3 regions of the Paenibacillus sp. FSL H8-0548 genome follow, and region 2 is predicted to be linked to each of the others. Evidence: a T-box and tRNA genes for the amino acid it is inferred to sense, from the RefSeq annotation. Region 2 holds a T-box; the other regions hold tRNA genes.
The links. The T-box of region 2 lies ahead of metG (methionine--tRNA ligase). A T-box ahead of a tRNA ligase gene usually reads a tRNA of that ligase, here a tRNA-Met.
Positions count from the first base shown of each region.

Region 1 (5,701 bases), 3.2 Mb from region 2:
GCCGTCTCGCTAACATTGCAATCCAGCGTAAAGAAGGTTTCTAATGTGCTGAGCATTTCCGATTCCACGAACAAATCCGCTCGTTTAAGCGACTGCTCGAGGTATTTGGATCGCTGCACCTCTGGAATGGCATTTAATAATCGCTCCAGCTGCAGCATCCACGGTAAATGGATATTGGTTCCGATATGAAACTTACGGCCTAAATTAACCGTTTCACGCAGCAGCATCGTCGTTTCAAGCATTCCTTTAGCCGGTGTTGTTGGATGAGCAACCGCTAGATGGCATTCTCCAATCCATTCACTGGCTAACATCTCATGCAATCCGAAGCCTATAGAAGCTAAGCTTTCCTCAAGCGTCTCTTCCTCAAGTTCCTCGAATGCATCCGAATCCTCATCCTTCAACAACGATATCGATCCCCAAATCAACCATTCCTGAGTCTTCAGCGGAATAAGCAGCACATCATCCGACATAAATGAGCGGAGAAGCTTCTCAAGCTCTGAGTATGTCGCTTGCTTAGTGCCATGCTGCTCGGTGACAAGCAGGAATGGAATCATTTCATTGAACAAACGGCTGCCCGCCGTCAAATGATCCGGTAAGGAATAGACAGGCTCATCGGACTCCAACTGCTTCTGAATCCACTCCCCAAGCTTTAGGGCATGTCTCTCTGTTTCGGAGAGCGTCGATAATTTGTTTTCCTTAGCGCCAGCATGAAGCTGCAGCGTCCAGCTTATCAATTCTTTTTCAGTCTCATTAAGCGATTTGCTTTCAATTTCCAATACGTCTACTTCATATTCATTGAATGAAATAATAATCCATGTATTTCCTTCTTTTTCTACCCTTTGGCCTTCCATAGGAGACGCTGTTGTATGTTCGCCTAGCCATACCTTTTCGGCAGTGCTGACTAACTCACTCCACTCCGCTATTGATTTCGAAACAGCATGTACCGGACAATTCAAAATGTGCTGCAGTGGCTTCAACCAGTCTGTCTTGCTCATTTCTCTATCTCCAATCTCCTCAAGCGTCAGCGGTTGAATAAGTTAAAAAGCTTATTTCCACTTCTAAGATGAATAACGCTTTTTCTCGTCATTGTACCACATGCGACCATCGAATTCAGCTTATCACTAGTAAAAGAATGATCGACAGCAGCGCAAACAAAGCGGCAATGAGGTATAGAAACGATACCGTTTGTACTTGACTCAAACCCCATTTCATCAATATATGATGTGTGTGCAGCTTGTCTGCTCGGTGCAGGCTCTTCCCGCTGATTAATCTGCGCAGCATCACATAAGCTGTATCGAATATAGGCAGCCCAAGTGCAAGCAGCGGAACAAGCAGTGAAATAAACGTAGCTCTTTTGGATGTTCCAGCTACTGCAATAACGGCCAGCGTAAAGCCTAAAAAGGTCGCACCAGCATCTCCCATAAAAATTCGCGCCGGATAAAAATTATGTACCAGGAATCCAAAAGAAACACCTGCTACAATAACCGCAAGAATGGCTGTGCTGGATTGTCCTTTAATCAGCGCTAAAGTTAATAGCGTAAGCGCGGAAAGCGTACAAACTCCTGATGCGAGCCCATCCACCCCGTCTATAAAATTGATCATATTAATTAACCCAAACACCCATAGCATCGTCGTAAGCCACGAGAACCAGTCTGGAAACCAAATAAACTGATTTGTAACCGGATTTGTTATTCCTGCGATACTAATATGAAACATACTCGGTATAGAAGCAGTCGCGATATAAAGAATGAGGCGAGGCCACACAGGAAAATCCTTTCCCTTCGCCTTTGTGCCGTCATCTATTAGCCCGATAATGACGAGTACCGTCCCTCCCGTCACTATCGTCCAAGTCAAAGGTGTGAACCCGATAAAAATAAACATCGTAATGACACAGCCAACAAAAATAGCCGCTCCTCCCATTAGAGGTATCGGCTCATTATGAATTTTTCTATGATTGGGACGATCTACAAAACCAAGGTGCAAAGCAAGCATCCGAAGCGGTGGCACACTTGCAAATACAATCGCAAAGCTGATTAATGCTGCTAAACCGTATACCATTGCAGCTACCCCTTTTTGTATATTTTTCTGTATGTATACATTGTTCCCTTAAATCGATAAAATACAAGGTGAAACGGCTATCGCCGTCCTTTGGTGGCACCAGCGCCTTTCATTCCCAGAAATATAGGAAAGTATGAAGAAATGTCATACTTTCCTATATTTCAAGAAACGATCAAAACCCGTTTGACCAAAATGCCCTATTTATGGTAGGATTTAATCAAAGTTTATTTATCGGAATAATGTATATTTAAACTACTATTTAAATGTGAAAGAGGAGTGCTGCACATGACCAAAATCGTTATCATCTCAGGTAGTCCGAACGCTTCATCACGCCTAAATGGAATTACACAATATGTAGAGCAGCAATTAATAGAGAAGGCTCATTCCGTCAATGTCATTACCGTCGTCGCTTTACCAGCGGAAGATCTCATTCATGCACAATTTGGCAGTCCAGCAATTGTAGAAGCTAATAAGTTAGTCGAAGAAGCGGATGCAGTCATTATTGCTAGCCCTGTCTACAAAGCCTCCTTTACAGGCGTATTGAAAACATTTTTGGATTTGCTTCCGCAAAAAGGGCTTGATGGCAAAATTATTGCTCCTCTATTTATTGGCGGTACAATTGCCCATTTGTTATCCATCGATTATTCCCTTAAACCGGTACTGGCATCCATGGGTGCTAAACTATTCGTTAGCGGCGTTTATGCTGTAGATTCTCAAATTAATCGTACACAGGAGCCGAACGAAGCGCCCGTATTTGAATTAAGCGAGGACCTCACATTCCGACTATCAGAAACAGTTAACGAGCTTATAAGCGAGCTTTCACTCCGAGCAAAATAATTTTAAACAAGGTGAAACGGCTGTCGCCGTCCTTTGGCGGCCCCAGCGCGTTTCATTCCCAGAAATATAGAGTTAGTATGGAGAAATGATATGCTTTCCTATATTTTAAAGAAAAGGAGCGATCTCCATAAGGCATAATGCCTTATGGAGATCGCTCCTTTTTTGAAGCCTATAAAATCAAAAAAACCGAAGATCACTAGATCATCAGCTACAATTACATATTATATTCAAAAAATGGTGAGCCATGTAGGATTCGAACCTACGACACCCTGATTAAAAGTCAGGTGCTCTACCAACTGAGCTAATGGCTCTTGATGTAAAAAAGGAAATGGTGGAGGATGATGGATTCGAACCACCGAACTCAGAGAGAGCAGATTTACAGTCTGCCGTGTTTAGCCACTTCACTAATCCTCCATACTATTACTTATTTTCCGTCGCAACGAAAAATAAAGTGGTGGCTCGGGACGGAATCGAACCGCCGACACGAGGATTTTCAGTCCTCTGCTCTACCGACTGAGCTACCGAGCCTTACTTTAAAGAAAAATGGCGGAGCTGACGGGATTCGAACCCGCGGTCTCCTGCGTGACAGGCAGGCATGTTGGGCCACTACACCACAGCTCCAAGTGGATTCGGTTAAATACCGAATAAGTAAATAATGGTGGAGGATGACGGGATCGAACCGCCGACCCTCTGCTTGTAAGGCAGATGCTCTCCCAGCTGAGCTAATCCTCCAGATATTTCACTAAAAAAGGTAATGGTAGCGGCGAAGGGGATCGAACCCCCGACCTCACGGGTATGAACCGTACGCTCTAGCCAGCTGAGCTACACCGCCACGCTTGTCCCCCGAATAGTTGTCGTTTGCAGCGTTCGGGGACGCTAGCAAAGTCAGAACATTACGCCCTGAAAACTGGATACGAAAGTTAGGTTTGCTGAAAACCTGTTCTGCTGCTGTCTACTGGATGTATGGGTCACAGTAAACGTGTTTAGGATAAGCCCTCGACCGATTAGTATTCGTCAGCTACACACATTGCTGTGCTTCCACCCCGAACCTATCAACCTCGTCGTCTTCAAGGGGTCTTACATACTGGGAAATCTCATCTTGAGGGGGGCTTCGCGCTTAGATGCTTTCAGCGCTTATCCCGTCCGTACTTGGCTACCCAGCGGTGCTCCTGGCGGAACAACTGGTACACCAGCGGTACGTCCATCCCGGTCCTCTCGTACTAAGGACAGCTCCTCTCAAATTTCCTGCGCCCGCGACAGATAGGGACCGAACTGTCTCACGACGTTCTGAACCCAGCTCGCGTACCGCTTTAATGGGCGAACAGCCCAACCCTTGGGACCTACTTCAGCCCCAGGATGCGATGAGCCGACATCGAGGTGCCAAACCTCCCCGTCGATGTGGACTCTTGGGGGAGATAAGCCTGTTATCCCCAGGGTAGCTTTTATCCGTTGAGCGATGGCCCTTCCATTCGGTACCACCGGATCACTAAGCCCGACTTTCGTCCCTGCTCGACTTGTAGGTCTCGCAGTCAAGCTCCCTTATGCCTTTGCACTCTGCGAATGATTTCCAACCATTCTGAGGGAACCTTTGGGCGCCTCCGTTACATTTTAGGAGGCGACCGCCCCAGTCAAACTGTCCACCTGACACGGTCCCCGAACCGGTTTCACGGTTCTAGGTTAGAACTCCGATACGATCAGGGTGGTATCCCAACGGTGCCTCCACACAAGCTGGCGCTCATGCTTCGTAGGCTCCCACCTATCCTGTACAGATCGTACCAAAGTTCAATATCAAGTTACAGTAAAGCTCCATGGGGTCTTTCCGTCTTGTCGCGGGTAACCTGCATCTTCACAGGTATTAAAATTTCACCGGATCTCTCGTTGAGACAGCGCCCAAGTCGTTACGCCATTCGTGCGGGTCAGAATTTACCTGACAAGGAATTTCGCTACCTTAGGACCGTTATAGTTACGGCCGCCGTTTACTGGGGCTTCGGTTCACAGCTTCGGGTTACCCCTAACCGCTCCCCTTAACCTTCCAGCACCGGGCAGGCGTCAGCCCGTATACTTCGCCTTACGGCTTCGCACAGACCTGTGTTTTTGCTAAACAGTCGCTTGGGCCTTTTCACTGCGGCCCCCTCGGGCTATTCACCCTACCGAGGCACCTCTTCTCCCGAAGTTACGAGGTCATTTTGCCGAGTTCCTTAACGAGAGTTCTTCCGCGCGCCTTAGCATACTCTGCTCGCCTACCTGTGTCGGTTTGCGGTACGGGCACCTAGATCTCACTAGAGGCTTTTCTTGACAGCCGGAGTACATGACCTTCGCTACTGTAATTTTCGCTCCCCATCACAGCCCAGCCTAATAGTGTGCGGATTTGCCTACACACTAGCCTCACTGCTTAGACGGACTATTCCATCAGTCCGCGTCACTGCCCTTCTGTGTCACCCCATTGCTCAAACAATCTTCGGTGGTACAGGAATTTCAACCTGTTGTCCATCCACTACGCCTTTCGGCCTCGCGTTAGGTCCCGACTTACCCTGAGAGGACGAGCCTTCCTCAGGAACCCTTAGGCTTTCGGCGGACAAGATTCTCACTTGTCTTTTCGTTACTCATACCGGCATTCTCACTTGAATACAGTCCACCAGTCCTCACGGTCCAACTTCAATCCGTATTCAACGCTCCCCTACCCAAGTACCCTAAGGTACATGTCATAGCTTCGGTGGTGTGTTTAGCCCCGTTACATTTTCGGCGCAGAGTCACTCGACCAGTGAGCTATTACGCACTCTTTAAATGATGGCTGCTTCTAAGCCAA
Region 1 is NZ_CP152049.1:190,543-196,243, reverse strand. Features, by position in the region: gene MHI37_RS00940 (helix-turn-helix domain-containing protein) at 1-995, opposite strand, end outside; gene MHI37_RS00935 (MraY family glycosyltransferase) at 1,111-2,058, opposite strand; gene ssuE (NADPH-dependent FMN reductase) at 2,344-2,895, shown strand; tRNA gene MHI37_RS00925 (tRNA-Lys) at 3,131-3,206, opposite strand; tRNA gene MHI37_RS00920 (tRNA-Tyr) at 3,225-3,309, opposite strand; tRNA gene MHI37_RS00915 (tRNA-Phe) at 3,348-3,423, opposite strand; tRNA gene MHI37_RS00910 (tRNA-Asp) at 3,440-3,516, opposite strand; tRNA gene MHI37_RS00905 (tRNA-Val) at 3,552-3,627, opposite strand; tRNA gene MHI37_RS00900 (tRNA-Met) at 3,651-3,727, opposite strand; rRNA gene MHI37_RS00895 (23S ribosomal RNA) at 3,880-5,701, opposite strand, start outside.
Region 1: it has a tRNA-Met gene. The T-box ahead of metG (methionine--tRNA ligase) is inferred to sense a tRNA for this amino acid. The anticodon was not compared.

Region 2 (5,701 bases):
ATCATCTGGGACGGTAGCGAGTGTTAATTGGTCGCCGTGCGACGCCGCAAGAATCATTCCCTGCGACCATTCACCGCGCAGCTTAACCGGCTTAAGGTTCGTTACACAAATAACCTTCCGGCCTACCATTTGCTCTGGCGTATAAAACTTAGCGATGCCTGAGACAACCTGACGCTGCTCATAACCAAGATCAAGCTGAAGCTTAAGCAGCTTATCGCCTTTGTGAACTGGCTCTGCGGCAATCACCTGCGCCACGCGAAGCTCGACCTTGGCAAAATCATCAATTGCAATCTCTGCCTTTGCCTCCACTGGCGTCTGCTGTTCTGCAGATACAGCATTCCCTGATGCTGTATCTGCAGCCTGCTCAGCTGCCTCCTGCTTCACACCGCCACTCATCGCTGCAGCAATGAAGGCAGCTTCTTCTGCAGTGTCAAGACGCGGGAATATCGGGTTCCCTTTGCTTACCTTGGTGCCGCCTGGCAGTGATCCAAATTGTTTTGTGCTCTCCCATGATGTCAGCTCACCTGGCTCAAGACCGAGCTGCTTCCACATTTCGCGCGGTGAATGCGTCAAGAATGGCTGCAACAAGATCGAGACGATACGCAGCGATTCAGCCAAATGATACATCACGGATGCAAGCTCTCCACTTTTTGATTCATCCTTAGCTAGTGTCCACGGCTGTGTTTCATCGATATATTTGTTCGTGCGGCTTACTAATTGCCACAGAGCAGCAAGCGCCACCGAAAACTCCATATTCTCCAGCGCTGCTTCCACCTGCGAAATCGTTTCGCCAGCAAGCTTCTGCAGCGAATCATCGAATGCGGTGACACTTCCTGCAAAAGTCGGAATTTCGCCATCAAAATATTTATCGATCATAGCGACCGTCCGATTTAGCAGATTGCCAAGATCGTTGGCTAGATCAAAGTTAATCCGCTCGATAAAGTTTTCAGGCGTAAACGCCCCATCTGAACCGAATGGCACTTCTCTCAATAAATAGTAGCGAAGTGAATCAAGGCCATAACGCTCAATCAGCATAACCGGATCCACGACCGTGCCTTTTGATTTCGACATTTTACCTTCCTTCGTCAATAGCCAGCCGTGCGCAAATACTTTTTTAGGAAGCGGAAGGTCTAGCGCCATTAACATGATCGGCCAATAAATCGTATGGAACCTTACAATCTCCTTCCCTACCAAATGAACATCGGCAGGCCAGAAATCTTGGAATTTTTTATCTTCGCCTTCATTGCCATAACCGAGTGCTGTAATATAGTTGGACAATGCATCAATCCATACATATATAACATGCTTCGGATCGCCCGGCACCTTAATGCCCCAATCAAATGTCGTACGAGATACAGCCAAATCCTCAAGTCCTGGTTTAATGAAATTATTGATCATTTCGTTCTTGCGTGATTCCGGCTGAATAAAGTCCGGGTGATCTTCATAATATTGCAGCAGACGATCTGCGTATTTGCTCATGCGGAAGAAGTAGCTTTCCTCCTTCACCAGCTCGACGGGCCTGCCACAGTCCGGACATTTGCCATCTACAAGCTGACGCTCTAGGAAAAAGGATTCACAAGGCGTACAATACCAGCCCTCATAGCTGCTCTTGTAAATGTCATCCTGCGCCATAAACTGGGCAAATATTTTTTCAACAATCCGTTTATGGCGATCCTCGGTCGTCCGAATGAAATCATCATTGGAAACCTCCAGCTTTGCCCACAGGTCCTTAATTCCTACGACGATATCGTCAATAAACTGCTGCGGTGATTGATCCTTTTCCTTCGCTCTGCGCTCAATCTTCTGGCCATGCTCATCTGTTCCTGTCAAATACCATACATCGTAGCCGCGTAGGCGCTTATAGCGCGCCATCGCATCCCCTGCCACAGTCGTATAGGCGTGACCGATATGCAGCTTATCACTCGGATAATAAATAGGCGTTGTAATATAAAACGTATTTTTCTTCGTCATTGGAACTCCCCCTATTTCAACTTTTTTACAGTAAAAAAACGCAAAAAACTCCCGTCCATCATGGGACGAGAGTTGTAACTCACGCGGTACCACCCAAATTTCAATCGCGAAGACGCCCAGGTGAAATCGACTCTTCGAGAAAGCTTCGTGTGCCGCCTTCATGGCGGCTATGCCGTTAACGCTAGCAAAGCGTCGCTCCCTTACTCAGCTTTGTTCCACAAGCTGCAGCTTGAAAGCGAATCCTCCCGGACCATTTTCCAATCGTGTCCTTTACCGGCTTCCAGCAACTATCCCGGCTCTCTGTAAAAGGCATCCTATTGTACTTATCCGTTCCTCGGAAATATGGTGAAATTTAGTAATCAGTTTACCCTGTATAAATCAAAATATACCGAAATAATGGTGCTTCTGTCAAGGTCATTCTGTCTTGCCACCTGATACAGGCGGAACGGGATCATAGCCCCCCGCATTAAAAGGATGACAGCGTGCAATTCGTTTAGCCGCTAGCCATGTTCCTTTGGCAGCACCATGCTTCTCGATTGCTTCCAGAGCGTACATCGAGCAGGTTGGATAGAAGCGACAGGAAGGCGGGATCAAGGGCGATATCACTTTGCGATAAAAATGGATCGGCGCTTGCGTTACTCTTCGCATGACTCGCTTGTTAGACATTAGGCCTTGCTTGCCGCCGGCTCATCCTGCACGCATTCCTTGCAATAGCCGAACACCTCGAATTTGTGCTTAACGACTTTGAAATCCTCCGGAACCAACGTTTGCTCCATCGGACAAAAAATAATCGGATAGGTTTTTCCGCATTGCAAGCAAATCATATGGTGATGGTGATCGTTCTCTTTGCAATGAAGCTTAAACTTGCCGCCATCCTCAAAAATAACCTGCTCCAGCACGCCCAGCTCTTCCATCACTCGTAAATTGCGATAAACCGTATCAAAGCTTAGACCTGTGTAAGATTTTCCCATATATTCATAGACTTCCTTAGGAGCAAGGTAGCCCTGTGTCTCCGAGAATAGCTTTGCAAGCGTCTTCCTCTGATCTGTAATTCGTAAGCCTTGACTTGACATGCGTCGTATAATGTCTTCCATTGTATGCATATGTCGAACCTCCGAACTAAAAATTGTCTATCTCCATAATGACGAAAAAAAAAGCTCTCGTCAATGAGAGCTGCTTAACCATTTAATTTCATGTTGATCATAAAGCTGGCTGACATAGCTACGAACAACACGATACTGAGTACGCCAATAAGCTTTCGGCGATTATTTAGCCGCGTAATAAGCCCTTTATCGCTCGATTGTCTCCTCGTTTCCATGTAAGAGCGGTGCATAAACATATAGGTTATAACAGAAACAACAAACAGCATATTAACGAAAAACCATATGATTGTCCAGGTCAAGCGAATACCTCCGGTTGTGTGCAGCTATAAAAATACTATAGATACCATTTGTTTAGTATGACCATAAAAACGACGAAGCTGATGATCGCACCGGCGAAGGAAAACCAGCCTGCACGAAATTTTTGCTGAAACATGCGCAAAATCCCAAAGCTGAGCAATCCGAAAATAAGCAAGATAAACACGATACCGAGTATGAATAACGAAGCAGAAACACTGCTTACATCGACTAGTGACACCGAACACACTCCCTTTTTAACAAATATGTATATGTTCACTAGACATTATAAGGGATTGCGGAGCTATTTGCCAGCAGCAATCCCTGTCGATTTCGTGACAAAAAAAGCACATACCTTCCGATTATGTGCTCTCAGTAAGAAACAGGCAGCATTACCATCGCACAATCGCCTCATGGAATGTACGATTGGTGGGTCTTTTCTGAAGCTTCACCTGTAAAACGTTGTCCTTCACAAGTGTTTTGCTCACACGCGGCTTCACCAGCTTCGGCAACTTGATTGTCTCTATTTTACCTCCCGGCAAACCTTCAAGCCGCAGCCGATCCTCACGAACAAATAATCGTAGCTGCTCTTTCTCAAAGCCCTTCGGTAAATTTATTTTCACATGAATAAAATGGCGAGTCTCCGAAAAGGTGGCTGAGCCTCCTCCAATCATCACGCCTGCTGCTTCAGGCAGCGCTTTAGTCATCATTTTACGCACATATTGCTCTACCCAATCCGGCTCACGCAGCAGCTCAAAGCCTTTCGGCAGCTGCTGCCTCTCCATCCATTTTTCCATATCATCCCATTTGGATGCCACAAGCAAACACCTGCCTTCCAGCACTCCTACCAACATATGCGCCTAGCCTCAAGCTGGATACTTCTCTACCGGGAACCTCTGGGCGAATGCAGCATAAGATATGTTACGCACAACCAATCCACAAAAAAGCTCATAAAGAAGGAGGATGCTTATGCCAGCAGTCGTAGGTTTTGTCAAAATAGTTAGCACTGGCTCTGGATCCATCGTACAGTTCGGTGATGCGCTTGAGATTTCTCCGAACAGCACTTCCAAAACGTATGCAGGGTCTGGCTCATTCCTAACAGGCAGCTTAACCAATTCTAATAATGCTGTCAGTGCTACAAACTCCATTGATCCGGACGTTCAGGATAGCTCGAATAATGATGTGAGTGCGATATGAATATAACGATTCATCAGCAAATTACCATTCATCAGCTTCGAGTAGATAGTGTCGCCAATAGTTCAGTGCTTCAAGTCGGCAGCGCCGGATCGATTCGTTCGCTTTCTCAGCTGTATAATACTGGTGGGTTTGCAGGTCCCGCGCCTCAGCTTGGCGAAGAAAATCCACTTTCCTTCGTCCCTCTGCCAAATCCCACCTAAAGGGGCTCATGCTCCGATTACAAGAAGGAGGGCAGTCATATGCAGCAGCAAAACCCACTTTCCCCTTGGCAGACGTGGTCGCTTGAAGTACAACATAAGCTCAAAGAGCAGCAAGAGCAGCTTGAAGCACTTGAGGCAAAGGTCGCCGCTTTATGCGAGCAGATGAAGCAGCTTGAAGCGCGTCCTACTTACAATATCGAAAGCATAGAATATCATTTTGACCAATTGAAGGTTGAGAAGCTCGACGGTACGCTTAACATTGGGATGACTACTCCAGGCAGCGGTGATGATTCATTCCCCGGCAACATCGACCAGCTTTCGGTACCGAAGCAGGAGACGTTCCCATCTGCCGGACCATCCATTCCACCTCCGAACCCGATATACCAGGAGGTTTATACAGAAATGAACGGTTATTTGGATACGAAAGCACCCGATCAGCTGCTCAGCTACGAGAATGAGCTTTGTATACCATTAGATCCGTATCACAGGAAAATTATTATTGAGGATATACGAAAGCAGGTACCTAGCCGCATTCAATATTATATGCAGCAAACTGCAAATGAAAGAGGGAAACAATCAGCTCCTAACGATTCAGCAGCGATCGTGTCTAATATCCTTGCAAAAACAACGAGGGATGCCGATTCAGCACTTCTCGCTTACATGCAGCGTCTGCAAACTGGTAAGCCCCGATCAGGAGGAATGATGTAAAATGCTTCAGTTCAACGTATATAATTATCAGCTAAGTGTTGGGCAAATTGATATATTAGGTGTCTCGAGCGCCTCCATGCTGCAAGTCGGGGACACCGATTGTGTATCCTTATACTCTATGTTCGATACGCCGCCAGAGTCCGTCATCGTAGGCCCCATGGCCCCTTTTCCGCTGCCTGAAGGCTCAGAGGGCATGATTGGAGAATCGTAATCAATGATGGATTCATA
Region 2 is NZ_CP152049.1:4,331,968-4,337,668, forward strand. Features, by position in the region: gene metG (methionine--tRNA ligase) at 1-1,971, opposite strand, end outside; T-box leader at 2,030-2,315, opposite strand; gene yidD (membrane protein insertion efficiency factor YidD) at 2,386-2,637, opposite strand; gene MHI37_RS18905 (Fur family transcriptional regulator) at 2,637-3,074, opposite strand; gene MHI37_RS18910 (hypothetical protein) at 3,149-3,373, opposite strand; gene MHI37_RS18915 (hypothetical protein) at 3,409-3,609, opposite strand; gene MHI37_RS18920 (Hsp20/alpha crystallin family protein) at 3,761-4,186, opposite strand; gene MHI37_RS18925 (spore germination protein) at 4,338-4,565, shown strand; gene MHI37_RS18930 (spore germination protein GerPB) at 4,562-4,765, shown strand; gene gerPC (spore germination protein GerPC) at 4,805-5,473, shown strand; gene MHI37_RS18940 (hypothetical protein) at 5,475-5,684, shown strand; gene MHI37_RS18945 (spore germination protein GerPE) at 5,688-5,701, shown strand, end outside.

Region 3 (5,701 bases), 700 kb from region 2:
GCGTAGTGGATGGACAACAGGTTGAAATTCCTGTACCACCGAAGATTGTTTGAGCAATGGGGTGACACAGAAGGGCAGTGACGCGGACTGATGGAATAGTCCGTCTAAGCAGTGAGGCTAGTGTGTAGGCAAATCCGCACACTATTAGGCTGGGCTGTGATGGGGAGCGAAAATTACAGTAGCGAAGGTCATGTACTCCGGCTGTCAAGAAAAGCCTCTAGTGAGATCTAGGTGCCCGTACCGCAAACCGACACAGGTAGGCGAGCAGAGTATGCTAAGGCGCGCGGAAGAACTCTCGTTAAGGAACTCGGCAAAATGACCTCGTAACTTCGGGAGAAGAGGTGCCTCGGTAGGGTGAATAGCCCGAGGGGGCCGCAGTGAAAAGGCCCAAGCGACTGTTTAGCAAAAACACAGGTCTGTGCGAAGCCGTAAGGCGAAGTATACGGGCTGACGCCTGCCCGGTGCTGGAAGGTTAAGGGGAGCGGTTAGGGGTAACCCGAAGCTGTGAACCGAAGCCCCAGTAAACGGCGGCCGTAACTATAACGGTCCTAAGGTAGCGAAATTCCTTGTCAGGTAAATTCTGACCCGCACGAATGGCGTAACGACTTGGGCGCTGTCTCAACGAGAGATCCGGTGAAATTTTAATACCTGTGAAGATGCAGGTTACCCGCGACAAGACGGAAAGACCCCATGGAGCTTTACTGTAACTTGATATTGAACTTTGGTACGATCTGTACAGGATAGGTGGGAGCCTACGAAGCATGAGCGCCAGCTTGTGTGGAGGCACCGTTGGGATACCACCCTGATCGTATCGGAGTTCTAACCTAGAACCGTGAAACCGGTTCGGGGACCGTGTCAGGTGGACAGTTTGACTGGGGCGGTCGCCTCCTAAAATGTAACGGAGGCGCCCAAAGGTTCCCTCAGAATGGTTGGAAATCATTCGCAGAGTGCAAAGGCATAAGGGAGCTTGACTGCGAGACCTACAAGTCGAGCAGGGACGAAAGTCGGGCTTAGTGATCCGGTGGTACCGAATGGAAGGGCCATCGCTCAACGGATAAAAGCTACCCTGGGGATAACAGGCTTATCTCCCCCAAGAGTCCACATCGACGGGGAGGTTTGGCACCTCGATGTCGGCTCATCGCATCCTGGGGCTGAAGTAGGTCCCAAGGGTTGGGCTGTTCGCCCATTAAAGCGGTACGCGAGCTGGGTTCAGAACGTCGTGAGACAGTTCGGTCCCTATCTGTCGCGGGCGCAGGAAATTTGAGAGGAGCTGTCCTTAGTACGAGAGGACCGGGATGGACGTACCGCTGGTGTACCAGTTGTTCCGCCAGGAGCACCGCTGGGTAGCCAAGTACGGACGGGATAAGCGCTGAAAGCATCTAAGCGCGAAGCCCCCCTCAAGATGAGATTTCCCAGTATGTAAGACCCCTTGAAGACGACGAGGTTGATAGGTTCGGGGTGGAAGCACAGCAATGTGTGTAGCTGACGAATACTAATCGGTCGAGGGCTTATCCTAAACACGTTTACTGTGACCCATACATCCGGTAGACAGCAGCAGAACAGGTTTTCAGCAAACCTACCTTTCGTATCCAGTTTTCAGGGCGTAATTTGCCTGTCCTATGCTTAAACAATACATCTTACATAAGATTTATGTTTATGCTTTGGGCCCTTAGCTCAGCTGGTTAGAGCGCACCCCTGATAAGGGTGAGGTCGGTGGTTCGAGTCCACTAGGGCCCACCATATTTTCCCTGATAGCTCAGTTGGTAGAGCACTCGACTGTTAATCGAGTTGTCACAGGTTCGAGTCCTGTTCGGGGAGCCAAGTTTGGAGAGATACCCAAGTGGCTCAAGGGGACCCTCTGCTAAGGGGTTAGACTGCGTAAGTGGTGCGAGGGTTCGAATCCCTCTCTCTCCGTTCTAATTTTTCAAGGCCCGTTGGTCAAGTGGTTAAGACACCTCCCTTTCACGGAGGTAACAGGGGTTCGAGTCCCCTACGGGTCACCATATTTTTTCTTAATGACGCGGGGTGGAGCAGCCCGGTAGCTCGTCGGGCTCATAACCCGAAGGCCGCAGGTTCAAATCCTGCCCCCGCAACCAAATCACCTTTAATGGTGTACAATCATCTATACGCCGTTGTAGCTCAACTGGTAGAGCAACTGACTTGTAATCAGTAGGTTGGGGGTTCAAGTCCTCTCGACGGCACCATTTTTCTTCAGATGTTGTTCGGATTTCCAAACTAACATCGCTAATCACCGTTTATGGTGAACATAATTGATGTGCCGTTGTAGCTCAACTGGTAGAGCAACTGACTTGTAATCAGTAGGTTGGGGGTTCAAGTCCTCTCGACGGCACCATCTTTTCTCGGGACGTAGCTCAGCTTGGTAGAGCACCTGGTTTGGGACCAGGGGGTCGCATGTTCAAATCGTGTCGTCCCGACCATCTTTTAAACTAATGTTTGACACATAAACCGCTATTCTTATTCGTTCATTGAGCGATTGGGAATAGCGGTTTTTTTATGCTGTAATGGGGAAATATATACGCAGCATGTCAATTGCAGGCAATAGAAATCATGAAACAAGGAGGGCTTTACTTTTGAAGCTAAAGATAGGGTTAACTGTGATGCTCGCTTCGATTATTTGGAGCTTAGCGAGTCCTGCTGCTGCATTTGGCCAGCCGGGGGTATATCACTTCGGATTTAAAAAAAGCGTGGAGGGAAGACTGCCTTCGATAGACGAGGAAGGCTTTAAAGACATCATGATGAAGCACGGTGCGTTGTTTCTTGGCAATACGAGTCAAAAGGAGCTTTATCTTACGTTCGATAATGGCTACGAAAACGGCTTTACTTCCCGTATCTTAGATGTGCTGAAGGAGAAAAAGGTTCCTGCTGCTTTTTTTGTTACCGGACATTATGTGAAAGAAGAGCCGGAGTTGCTGAATCGAATGGTTTTAGAAGGTCATATTGTGGGCAATCATTCTTGGAGCCATCCGGATATGTCTCAGCTGTCAGAGGGAAGCATCAAAACGGAGCTCGACAAGGTGAAAACGCAGGTTGAGGTTTTGACAGGTCAGAAGGAAATGAAATATTTGCGGCCGCCAAGAGGCATTTTTAATGAAAAGGTACTCGCAGCGAGCAAGCAATTTGGCTATATCAATGTATTTTGGTCCGTTGCCTATAAGGATTGGGATGTGAATGCACAAAGAGGCTCCCAGCATGCCTACAGAGAGGTTATAAAGCAGCTGCATCCTGGTGCTATCATATTGCTGCACTCCGTCTCAAAGGACAATACAGAGGCTCTCGGCAGTATTATAGACGAGGCGCGCCGCCAAGGCTATGAATTTAAAAGCTTGGATGAGCTAGTCGTCAGCAATCCATAAGAGTAGTGTTGTACTAAAGCCTTGACCTCACTGCAGAGTTAAGGCTTTTTTGCAGCTTCACTTGGAAAGAATAGATGTGAGCGATATTGATTCAATACTCAGAAATCATGTTAATATTAGGTAAGGATGTCCAAAAAATTAGGAAATGCTGTCTAATTAATAGAACATAAAACCAAATGCGTGCTTGATGAATGCAGAGCTTTATGCGTACTAGCCCTTACAATACACTTTCGGTGTAGTGGGCTAGGAAACAGGGAGGCTGCATTGTACTTTATGCAACGAAACGGGTAATACTCGATTCGAGCTTATCGAACACTGCACTTTTTACAACGGATTTCCGATTTTTCTCGCATATTCGCTCGTTTGAGCTCTATTCTACTGCATAATTACATTGTAGCTGGACGAATCTGCTTTCATGTGAGGTTTCTGTTGCAAAAAGTACATTGTAGGCCGGGACGTGGGGTATCGTCTGAAACGGAAAACCGTATCGTTCTGCGTCACCATAGATGAATGTGAGAGGCTGCAGGCTGGAGCGTATCCATGGATGTCCGAAATATGACTATAGGATTGTAAAATACTGCTTATGAGGTTGAGCTATTAATAGAAAATAAGCTTAGTATAAGGGGTCTTTAGATGAAAAATTTGGCTTTGCTGCGTAATCCCAAGCAGCGGAAATTGTTATTTAGTGCCGGTCTTAGCTGGATGTTCGATGCTATGGAGGTCGGCATGATTTCTTTTATCGTTGCGGCATTAGCTGTTGAATGGCAGCTTGGCGCACAGCAGGTTGGCTTGCTGATGGCTATTAACTCCATTGGTATGGCTGTAGGGGCTGCAATATCTGGGCTGCTTGCGGATCGTTATGGGCGTAGAGCGATATTGCTCTGGACGCTGCTTATATTTTCGATTGCAAGCGGTCTATCGGCTCTGGCAACGGGTTTTATCGTCCTCTGTGTATTGAGGTTTGTTGCGGGCTTTGGGCTCGGAGGCGAGCTGCCAGTCGCTTCAACGCTGGTATCAGAATCGGTACCGATAAAGGAGCGAGGTCGCGCAGTTGTGCTGCTGGAGAGCTTTTGGGCTATCGGCTGGATCGTCGCAGCGCTAATTGCCTATTTCATCATTCCGGAATATGGATGGAGGATGGCTTTTGCAATTGGGGCTGTGCCCGCGTTTTTTGCTTTGTATTTGAGAAGAGCACTTAAAGACTCGCCTAGCTTTGAAGCTCAGAAGGGGAGCAGGCTGAACATTCGTGACCGAATGAGGTCGCTGTGGTCAATAAGACATCGCAAGGCGACGGTAACGCTGTGGATCTTATGGTTCACGGTTGTATTCTCCTATTATGGCATGTTCTTATGGCTGCCCTCTGTCATGGTGCTTAAGGGCTTCGATCTGATGAAAAGCTTCCAGTACGTTCTCATCATGACGCTAGCTCAGCTGCCGGGTTATTTTACGGCGGCGTATTTTATAGAGAAATTCGGGCGGAAATTTGTGCTTGTAGCTTATTTGCTTCTTACTGCAGGAAGTGCCTTATGGTTTGGCAGCGCTGAAACGGAGGGAGTATTGCTAGCATCAGGCATTTGTCTCTCCTTCTTTAACCTTGGCGCATGGGGAGGGATGTACGCTTATACGCCGGAGCTGTATCCTACAGCGGTGCGTGGCACTGGTGTTGGCTTCGCGGCGTCCTTCGGGCGTGTTGGCGGCATTATTGGTCCGTATCTTGTAGGGATGCTCGTTGCACGGCATGTCGCGATTTCTTCGATCTTTATGATCTTTTTCATAACGATCGTTGTTGGAGCGTTGACGGTTCTGTTTTTCGGCAAAGAAACGAAAGGAACCGATCCGGACAAAGAATTCGCTGGTTCTGCCAGCTGAGGCTGAAACTTATATTTTTCTATATTTCAATGTAAAACAGCTGTCTCAAAAGGCATTAGCCTTTTGAGACAGCTGTTTTTGTTTTGCGGATGATGGTTAGGCACCGCTCACTTTTTTAGAGAAGAAAGTTTTAAGCGCCTTGTATACCTCGCTCTTCTCCTTAATTACCGAGTACATAAACTTTTTGTGGCTGATATGCTTATAGGCCGACATTAAAGTGCTGCTGCGATTGTATTGATTGACCTCTCCATAACCGAACATATTGCTTCGTTCCATCAGCTGACCGATGAGCTTTACGCAGCGCTCGTTGTCTGAGGTCAGATTATCGCCGTCCGAGAAATGAAAAGGGTAAATATTCCAATTCGGAGTTGGATAACGACTATCGATGATGTCAATCGCTTTTTGATAAGCGGATGAGCAAATCGTACCTCCGCTTTCCCCGCGATTAAAAAATTCCT
Region 3 is NZ_CP152049.1:5,032,604-5,038,304, reverse strand. Features, by position in the region: rRNA gene MHI37_RS21935 (23S ribosomal RNA) at 1-1,516, shown strand, start outside; tRNA gene MHI37_RS21930 (tRNA-Ile) at 1,664-1,740, shown strand; tRNA gene MHI37_RS21925 (tRNA-Asn) at 1,746-1,821, shown strand; tRNA gene MHI37_RS21920 (tRNA-Ser) at 1,827-1,914, shown strand; tRNA gene MHI37_RS21915 (tRNA-Glu) at 1,929-2,003, shown strand; tRNA gene MHI37_RS21910 (tRNA-Met) at 2,020-2,096, shown strand; tRNA gene MHI37_RS21905 (tRNA-Thr) at 2,129-2,204, shown strand; tRNA gene MHI37_RS21900 (tRNA-Thr) at 2,278-2,353, shown strand; tRNA gene MHI37_RS21895 (tRNA-Pro) at 2,362-2,438, shown strand; gene pdaA (delta-lactam-biosynthetic de-N-acetylase) at 2,619-3,374, shown strand; gene MHI37_RS21885 (MFS transporter) at 4,008-5,243, shown strand; gene yhbH (sporulation protein YhbH) at 5,340-5,701, opposite strand, start outside.
Region 3: it has a tRNA-Met gene. The T-box ahead of metG (methionine--tRNA ligase) is inferred to sense a tRNA for this amino acid. The anticodon was not compared.